DNA from 3 places in the Chryseobacterium sp. BGA-UO-ETr-SB22 genome. Region 2 is predicted to be linked to each of the others. Evidence: riboswitches for the same ligand, from Rfam matches in the RefSeq annotation. Region 2 holds a riboswitch; each other region holds the start of a gene.

Region 1 (3,288 bases), on a different contig from region 2:
TGACAGTATTTTGAGAGAACTCAGAACCTCCGGCATCAAAAGTTCTTGGGGAACTGTCTGTAAGCGATGCATTAAAAGTATTTACCACCCCAAAACCAAAGGTATTTTTCCCGAATGTATTACTGAAATCCACATTCCAGCCATCCCATTTTCCTTTAATTCCGGCAGCAAGAGAATAATCGTTTACGGCTGCTTCAATCTGAGGAAGGTATCCGTTGGGAGTAACTGCATTAATATTTCTCTCAGTATTCGGAAGACGGTAAAATCCCCCGGCATTTCCAAGACGATAACTATAACCACCAAAAGAGTATACTTTCCAATCATCATTCACAGGAATTTCAGAGTTGAAAAAGAGCTGTCCAGACTGTAGTTTAGACTGTCCTGCTCTCAGGCTGAAGTCTTTTCTCTCTAATCCTCTGTAATTAAGTTCCTGGGATGTAAAATCTTTACCCAATATTTTTTGAAGATCGGAAATACTGCTGGCTCCCGAAATCTGATTTTGAAAATCAGGGGCAAAATAGTTTACCTTGGCTGCATATTGCTTAACAGTATTAATAATCTGCTGGGTGTTGGAAGTGTTGGTAATATTTCTATATAAACCGTCAATATTCACTCCATCCTGTAATGCTCTGTAATTAATAGCATTATAAGCATTGTAAATATCTCCTTCCCTTAGTCCGGCTCTGGAATAGGGATCGCGGTATTGAGCAGAACCCGTAATGTTAATAAATCCGGTTTTTCCTATTTTCGCTCCATAATTAAGATCTACAGAAATAGTCTGTCCGTCCACTCCTCCGGAGAAATTATTGGCAACAGGAGAAGCATATCCTCCCAGAAACACCTGTCCGGAAAGACCTAATCTTTTTTTCAATCCCAGATTAACGACACCTGCAATAGCATCCGAGCCATATTGGGCGGAAGCTCCGTCTCTTAAAACCTCTATTTTATCCAAAGCAAAGGCCGGAATAGCATTAAGGTCAGTTCCCACAGATCCTCTTCCCGGTGTAAGGGTAACATTAATCAATGAAGACTGATATCTTCTTTTCCCATTGAGCAAAACCAAAACCTGATCCGGTCCCAATCCTCTTAAAAGAGCGGGATCTACAAAATCAGTTCCGTCATTGACGGTATGTGATGTGGATGAAAATGAGGGTACAATATAATTTAAAGCCTGACTGATATTGTTAGTCGGGCTTTGTTTTAAAATTTTTGATATGTTAATGATATCTACAGGAACAGGTGTATCTGTAAGTGATCTTCCGGAACCCCTTGACCCCAGGATCACCACATCTTCTATTTTTTTCGATTGTAAAGTATCCGTCTGTGCGTAATAAAATGTAGAAATAAGCGCAAAAGAAGGAATAAATATTTTTGTTTTGAAATTATGCATGTTGTTGGTTGTTTACTTTTGTTGTTAAAAATTGTTTTTTGAGCAATACAAATCCTGTAGCCTTACATTTTAAGGTTACCATTGATGATCGGAATGTTTGTATTATTTTTTAGAAATAGAAAGTGCTAGCAGCAACAACACATGCGCATATAGAAATGGCATGAAAACATATTGGAATAATGAAGATTCACTTCATGATCCGAAGAATAAAAAATTACTGATGGAATGTGATTTCCCTTGTCTTTAAACATTTGGTTTTAACTTTAAAACAAAAATTCAAGATGGGAGAATGATAGAAATGATAAACATTTTTTCCGGAAGATCCGGCTTATCGATTGCAGCACCTTGCTTGTTTTTGCAGGTTGCTATCCCATCTAGAGATTCTTGATAATTACCCGGCAAAGATATAATTATTTCGGAAATAAAAAAAATTTTAGCCTAATTTTTCGATTTTCACAATTTTAGAGTAACAAATTATCTTTTTCAGCGTCTAACCGGATATCAGTAAAAACATTATGAAAAAAACGATTTTCGCTTTATCCTTACTAGGCTCTGTTTTTGTTTTCTCACAGGAGAAAGGTAATAAACCTCAGGAGAAACAAATTGAAGGGGTAGTTATCACCAAAACTAAAAAAGCCGTTGAACAAAAGGCAGACCGTACTATTTTTGACTTTTCTGAACAGCCTCAGCTGAATAACGGGAATGTTCTGGAAGGGATTAAAAAACTTCCGGGACTTGTATCTACCGACATCGCAGGGATGATGTATCAGGGAAAAATGCTGGAAGTATATCTTAACGGAAGACCTTTGAATATCACTTCCAATGAATTGAATTCTTTCCTTGAAGGAATGCCAGCCAATTCTGTAGAAAGAATTGAAGTGATTACGCAGCCTGGTGCAGAATTTCCTGCCACTTCCGGAGGTGCGATCATGAATATTATCACCAACAAAAACGCCAATAAATATTTAACAGCTACTTATTCAGGAAATTACTCTTTCACGAATTATGATAAATACAGAAGCAGAACGACCAATTCTGTTAATTTAAATGCAAGAAATAAATATTTTGGATGGCAGTTGAATGTAGGTCAAAATTATCGTGAAAGTATGCTTAATGGCCAGCAGGATGAACTTTTGAAAAGTCATACTGACCGATATGGACGTGGATATTTTGCAAAATCAGGATTGACGTTTGATTTGGGGCAGGACAGATTATTATTAAACTACGATATTTATCACAACAATAACGACAATTATACTTTAAGTGACGGGCATGGGGATCTGCCTTTTCAGAATAATCCAAAGGATCTAAGAGAAGCTTTTTATACTTCTTCGGATGTAGCTCATACCAATAGTTTGAGACAGGAAGCAGTGGTAACCTATCAGAAACGTTTTGCTGACAAATCTCAAAAGCTGGATTTCCAGTTGGGTTACACGAGATCGAATAGTAAATTTTCTCAGGACAACTTCTTTCAAAATGGCACATTTGCAGCGGCTCCCAATCCGCCAATTAACAGTGCAATGAGTGGCTTAAAAGATATTCTGAACAACGAATCTGTAATGAATATTGCTAACTTCAAAGTAGATTATGCCCAGCCTATCAAACTTCTTGATGGTGGAAAGGTAAGCTTCGGAGGATTGTATGAAAGACAGGATTATGATACGGAAAGCTTTGGATTAACCAATCTTGAATATCAAAGACAAACCGCTTCTACCTATTTAGAATTTCAGGCTAAACTGAAAAAGTTTGATTTCACATTGGGCTCCCGTGCTGAAAACTATGATATTTCCGGGGTAACAAGATATTTTGATAAAGATGCAAAGCTGGTGGAAGCTAATTTGATTCCTTTCAATAAATTTAAGCTTTTCCCGAACGCAAGCGTGCAGTATAACATGATG
Region 2 (3,288 bases):
ACAACGATAAGGTTTTCCAACTGGTTTTCGTTAGAGAAATTAATAAGTTCCTGAACACTCGAAGGATGCTCAGCTGTCAAAACCTCATCACTCCAATTCGCATCAAATCCTTTTTTGTTGAAGGCAATTTTTTTTGAATTAGCTACTGCTACGACTTTAAGATCTATTTTTTTACGTCTTTTAATCTCTTCAGAAGATTCCAGCACCTGTTGTATCAAGGTCTTTCCTACATTTCCGTGTCCAATGATCGCCAGATGAACGGTCTTTGGCTTCTTGAAAATTTCAGATTCTATAATATTTTTTGTCTTTTCATCCTGCGAAGAAGTTACTACTATGTTTACTCTGTTCTCTCCAGCAACCTGATTCAGCAATAATGGGAAAACATTGTTTCTTGCCAGTTCAGCAAAGACTTTATTGAAATCTTCTGCTACAAAACCAATCACAGAAACATTATTGATACTGTAGATCTGGGATACTTTTCCAGACTTTCTTTCTTCTTCAAACTCATCGATAAGACAAGCGACTGCTTTTTCAGCATCATTTTCCTGAACCAGGATAGAAATTCCGTTTTCTATTGCCTGTTGAGAGATTACCCCTACACTGATGCGCGCTAAAGTAAGCGCTTTAAAAATTCGTCCGTCAATCCCAATTTCTCCCAGGAAATCTTCTCCTTCAAATTTGACGATTGATCTGTTCTTCAAAAATTTTATTTCGTTAGCATTTTTCATTACTTCTGTAAAATGTTTTTAATGATATTATTTAATTGTTGATATTCCATTAGGAAGGCATCATGCCCGTGTATAGATTGGATCTCGTGATAAGAAACATTCTTATTTTTCTCTTTTAAGTTTTCAAAACACATTCGGATTTCAGAAGCCGGAAAGAATAAGTCTGTATCTACGGAGATCATGTGCATTCGTGCCTGTATGTTCTCCAATACTGTTTCATCAGTATTAATATTCATCAGGAGATGATTCATCAGTCTGTATGCTTTTAAACTAAACCTTTCGTTTAAAGCATTGCCATGATAAACCAACCAGTCTTCTGATTCCAGGCGTTGTTTCTCCTGATTATATTGGTTTTGAAATCTATCGTTGAGTGATTGTGGAGTTCTATAACACAGCATCGCATGAATTCTCGCTTTCTGTAATGGTTCATCTTTATCATTCAATAAAAATTTTTGAACCAGACACTGAGCATGAAGCCAGTCGTGTGTTCTGTAATCACAGGCTATGGGGATAAATATTTCTGCAAGATCCGGCTGCTTGGCAAGCATTTCCCATGCAATTCCCCCTCCAAGAGAGCCTCCAATAATGGCATATATATTTTTGATATGTAAAGCTTCAAGTCCTTTCAGAAATATCGCTGCGATATCTGAAGGCGTGAAGTCTTCATAGTCTTCAATTAAAAAATCGTCATAACCGTTTCCGGGTATATTAAAACACAGAACTGTGTATTGATCGATATCAACAATCTGATTTTCTCCCACCAATTGTTTCCACCAGCCTTTTTCTCCGGATACCTCTGAGTTTCCGGTAAGTGCATGATTGATTAAAATGATGGGTGCTGTAAACAGATCTTTCCCAAAAAGCTGATAGCTTAACGGGATATTGTATTCCTTGTGGGAATTGGTTTGATACGAAAGATTAATATAGTTTAGTTCTGTTTTCAATTCTATTATATTTTTATACAAATACAATTGAAAATGCCACAGGAAATGGCTGAAAAGAACTTCAGTAAGTTATCTGTCCAAAATACTTTGGTAGAACGTAGCACCTTCTTTGCTTGCGCAAAGGGTTGCTAAGGTTTCATAGGGTCTAATCCCTCAACCTTTCTTGATAACATTTTCAATATTTAAATGAACGAATGGTGCAAAGGTAGTCCTTTTCTTTTAATTTCAAAAAAAAATTATTTTAATATTTAAAAAAGCCATTAAATACAAGTGTTTCAAGGCCATATTAATAATTATTCAGATGAAAAAAATTGGAATTATTTTTCAAAAAAACTAACTTCGTATGGAAAAATGATGAGATATGACCGCCGAAAAAGAAAGATTACAAGATACCAAATGGAAAAACTGGGGCCCATATGTAAGCAACCGGCAGTGGGGAAATGTACGTGAGGATTACAGCTCAAACGGGAATGCCTGGGATTTTACCAATCATAATAACGCCGAAAGCTATGCTTACCGTTGGGGCGAGGAAGGCATCGCCGGAATTTCTGATGTAAAACAGTTGTTCTGCTTTGCTTTTTCATTCTGGAACAAGAAGGATAAAATGGTAAAAGAACGATTCTTCGGATTGAGTAACCCACAGGGGAATCATGGTGAAGACATCAAAGAAATCTTTTATTATCTGGATAATACACCTACTCACAGCTATATGAAAATGGTGTATAAATATCCGATCAACGAGTTTCCTTATGATGAACTTCTTGCTGAAAATGGAAGACGCAGTAAAAAGGAACCGGAATATGAGATTTTCGATACCGGAATTTTTGATAATGATGAGTATTTTGATATTTTCATTGAATACTGTAAAGCTGATCACAACGATATTCTGGCCAGAGTAACGGTCTGCAACCGAAGTCAGCATGATGCTCCCATTGTAGTGGCGCCTACTGCCTGGTTCAGAAACAACTGGAAATGGGGTTACAATACCTATAAAGCAGAAATGAATGCTTCTCATGACGGAAGTATCAATATTGGGCATGACAGCATTTCGATCAAAAAATTCTATTCCCGAAATTCAAATGCACAAAGTGTATTTTGTGATAATGAAACCAATACATCCAGACTTTATGGGGCTCCTAAAACGGAGAATACCTATTTCAAAGATGGCATCAATAGTTTTATTATTCATCAGGGAGATACTGTAAACCCGGAAAAAAGAGGAACAAAAGCTTCTTTTCTGATTGATGAAGTTGTAGGTGCAGGTGACTGTAAAATTTTCGAATTCAGATTGTGTCCTGATGAGACGGATGAACCTTTTGAAAATTTTGATACTATTTTCAGTACACGACAAGCGGAAGCTGAAGAGTTTTATAATGATATTCAGAATGATACGGTCAATGAAGATGAGAGAAATGTTCAGCGACAGGCTTTTGCGGGACTTCTCTGGAATAAACAGTTCTATCATTACAATATCGGAAAATGGCTGAAAGGTGATCCCAATTTTGAAGCTCCAAGAAATTTCAACGAGTATGTAAGAAATACGGAATGGAATCATCTTCACAATAAGGATATTATTTCTATGCCTGATAAATGGGAGTATCCATGGTATGCTACCT
Region 3 (3,288 bases), on a different contig from region 2:
AGTTTCCTGTTTGAGTTTGTCAAATCCAAGAATTTCAGCAGCTTTGCTATCATTACTAAAGATTCCTTTTGTGACTATCTTCTCGCCTGAAGTAGAAATATCGGCATAGGAATTATTAAAATACTGCTGTTGAAGGGAAGGCGCTCTGAATCCTGTCCCAACCGCAGCTCTTACTGCATAATTTTTTACGAACTCATATCGCACAGCAAGCTTTCCATTCAAGGTATTTCCGAAATCTGAATAATTTTCAAATCTGGCAGCGGCGTCGATATTTAATTTTTTATCTAAATCATACGAAACATCCGCATACACAGCGGTGGAATGCCTGTCTTTTTTCAAGGCATTGTTGGGAGAAAAACCGATAAAGGATTGAGAACCGCCTGCACCAAGTACTGTTGATCCTTCCGTAGCAATGTTTCCATTGATGTCATATTGGGTATAGGAAGCTTCATCACCTGCTTTGATCTGGTATTGTTCAAATCTGAACTCTCCTCCGAATGCGATATTGAAACGGTTTATATTTTTAGAAACATCAAGATTCACGGTATTCTGAAGAAAACTATGGGCTCCTGCGTAAAACCGGGTTGGTGATTTTACCCCGAGAGATGCATTGTTGGTATTGCTTACATTATAATTGAAGGTATTGCTGCCAAATGTATTGCTTAGATCGAATAACCAATCGTTGACATTATATTTTGCGCCTACAGCATAAGAAACGTCATACACCTGAGATCCTAAACTTGCTTGAAAACCGTTCGGATAGATGGATGAAACCACATTGGATGTTTCACTCGGAAGTCTTCTGAAACCAAATCCTTTTCCTTCTTTGATGCTGAAACCTCCAAAAGAATATACTTTAAAGTTATCGTTAAAAGGGTATTCTGAATTGAAAAACAACTGCCCTTGTCTGATCTGGGCATCTCCGATCTGAAAATTGAAATCATCCCGGGTTAATCCTCTTTTTTCAATTTCTGCATCATCCGCAGCTCTGGCAGCTTTCACAGCTTCAGCGTCACCAGCAAATTCATAAGCGAAATTATCTCCAAAAATATCTAAATCATGATTTTGAGTTCTTGTAGTTTTTCCTCTGTGGCTTAATTGCAGGGAAAGGTTGATATACCCGTCTTTCTTTCCTAATGATGTTCCGTAGTTGGCTCCTGCCTGATAGGTCTCACCATCATTTCGCCCAGTCAATCCGTAAGTAAGACTTGCTGAGGCTCCTGCATTTTTTTTAAGAATAATATTGATTACTCCTGCAATGGCATCAGACCCGTATTGTGCTGCGGCACCGTCTCTTAACACTTCTATTCTATCAATTGCAATGACAGGAATTGTGCTCAGATCTGTTCCCACAGAGCCATTTCCTACTGTATTCTGATAGTTGACTAAAGAAGTTGTGTGCCTTCTTTTTCCGTTAAGTAATACCAAAACCTGATCTGGTCCCATTCCTCTTAGAGTTACAGGATCAATATGTTCTGTACCATCAGAAGCAGACTGCCTTACTGCATTAAATGATGGGATCACATAGTTCAGAAGATCCTGAGCCGTCATTTGCGGAGAACTCCTCTGGATTTTGTCAATATTGATAACATCTACAGGAACGGGGGTTTCCAGTTTTGTTCTTTTGACATTACGGTTTCCAACGATGATGATATCTTCGATTTGTTTTCCTTTTTCCTCGTTTTCCTGAGCAGCAACCCAAATTACCCCAAGCAATAATACCGCTGTACTTAATTTTTTCATTTTTCTTCTTGCCAATTAATAATAACAGTCTGACGGATCTTTCCGCAGATAAACAAGACTTCAAGAAATGGAATTCATATAAGAATATTGACTTCACTTATCTCCCCCGCAGGGTTGGAATTAGCACCTTTACACTTCTCGAATCGTGCAGGTTGCTAAGGTTTCTTTGGGCCAAATCCCTCCACCTTTCTTGATAAATCTACTGCAAAAGTAGACTAATTTTTTAAATATACAAAAAAGCAGATCTGCTGTACTGCAAATCTGCCTTTTATTATTTTATAGAACTTGTGTAAACTTTTATTTTCGAAACATTAAGAGTATATTAAGGCGATAAGAGTATTAAGATAAGCTTCGCTTTAAGCTTAAACATCAGAATGATTCATCTTAACTACACTTTATTTCTTAAATCCTTCTTAATGGTTTTAATATATTCAACATTTTTATAAGTCTAAACAACTTCATAATTTGTTTTTATTTGATCATCATCTTTTGAATGGCAATTCCTGTTTCCGACTTCAGCTGAACCAAGTAGGTTCCTGCCGGATAATTGATTTTCACTTCATAGATTCCGCTTTCTTTATCCAGTTTGAATGAATCCAGTTTTTTACCGGTCATATCAAAAATCAAAATCTCTCCGTTTTTCGCTTTGTTAAAAATTAATTTTGCAGTTCCGTTTTGTATCGGATTGTCAGCAATCTGAAGCGATAATTTATTTACAGCGTTTGGATCTGTTGTTGATAATGCACCTGCATAATTTCCGAAAATCCTGAATTCTCCCGGTTGCAAAGTTATCGGAGCCGTGGTAGAAGCTACACTCGAAATACTGTCATCCATCAGATTCTGCCATTGGCCAGTGTAAGGAAAGTAAGGAACAACGTTTTTTGCAGATGTATCATAGTTGGCCAATACCACCACATTTTTTATCCCGGTTGTAATAGCCGGATCATAGAGATAAATTCTCGTAATCAATCCATTAGGATCATTAGCCAGATTATTGGATTCTATACTGTATGTTTTAGTTTTAAAAATCTGATGGGTATTTCTGATCGTGATTATTTTCGCCCATGTATCATACACGGCTTTTCTGTTTACGTTGGTATCGTAGTTTAAAGTAAATGCAACTGGTTTTTCATCGGTTCTGCACCCGTTATTAATGGTACCGTCAGCACATCTGTTGATACTGAACTCATATCCTAATTCGCCAAACTGCCAGATCATTTTCGGACCTGGAATGGTAAAGAAAGTTGCTCCGAAGGTTTTCATTCTTTCAAGAGCAGTATTCAGGTTTTTAACATCATAACTTCCGTTGACAGCTCCATAGGTAAGGTTTTTAAACATCAGTCTTTCTTCATCATGACTTTCTCCATATCCTACAGCACGCATATTGGTAAAACCATGCAGACTATGATTCATTCTGTCATAGTTGCTGTTGTCTTTATATCCCATGGTATTCTGGTTATAAGGATCTGTTTGTTTATTCCAAAGCATTACTCCTTTTCCCTCTGCTACTCTATAGTTTGCCCATTGCTGTTCTTCTGCATCCGT

The links. Region 2 has a riboswitch for S-adenosylmethionine ahead of AC57AW_RS03775 (alpha/beta fold hydrolase). Riboswitches for the same ligand answer to the same signal wherever they lie in the genome.
Region 1: another riboswitch for S-adenosylmethionine. It lies ahead of AC57AW_RS00470 (TonB-dependent receptor plug domain-containing protein); the one in region 2 lies ahead of AC57AW_RS03775 (alpha/beta fold hydrolase).
Region 3: another riboswitch for S-adenosylmethionine. It lies ahead of AC57AW_RS00815 (TonB-dependent receptor plug domain-containing protein); the one in region 2 lies ahead of AC57AW_RS03775 (alpha/beta fold hydrolase).

Annotation. Positions count from the first base shown of each region.
Region 1 covers NZ_JCAQOV010000001.1:106,516-109,803, forward strand. The annotation lists gene AC57AW_RS00470 (TonB-dependent receptor plug domain-containing protein) at 1-1,390, opposite strand, end outside; SAM-I-IV-variant riboswitch at 1,689-1,786, opposite strand; gene AC57AW_RS00475 (outer membrane beta-barrel protein) at 1,906-3,288, shown strand, end outside.
Region 2 covers NZ_JCAQOV010000004.1:13,425-16,712, forward strand. The annotation lists gene AC57AW_RS03770 (ACT domain-containing protein) at 1-728, opposite strand, end outside; gene AC57AW_RS03775 (alpha/beta fold hydrolase) at 728-1,672, opposite strand; SAM riboswitch class I at 1,739-1,845, opposite strand; gene AC57AW_RS03780 (MGH1-like glycoside hydrolase domain-containing protein) at 2,034-3,288, shown strand, end outside.
Region 3 covers NZ_JCAQOV010000001.1:181,900-185,187, forward strand. The annotation lists gene AC57AW_RS00815 (TonB-dependent receptor plug domain-containing protein) at 1-1,743, opposite strand, end outside; SAM riboswitch class I at 1,838-1,943, opposite strand; gene AC57AW_RS00820 (alpha-amylase family glycosyl hydrolase) at 2,215-3,288, opposite strand, start outside.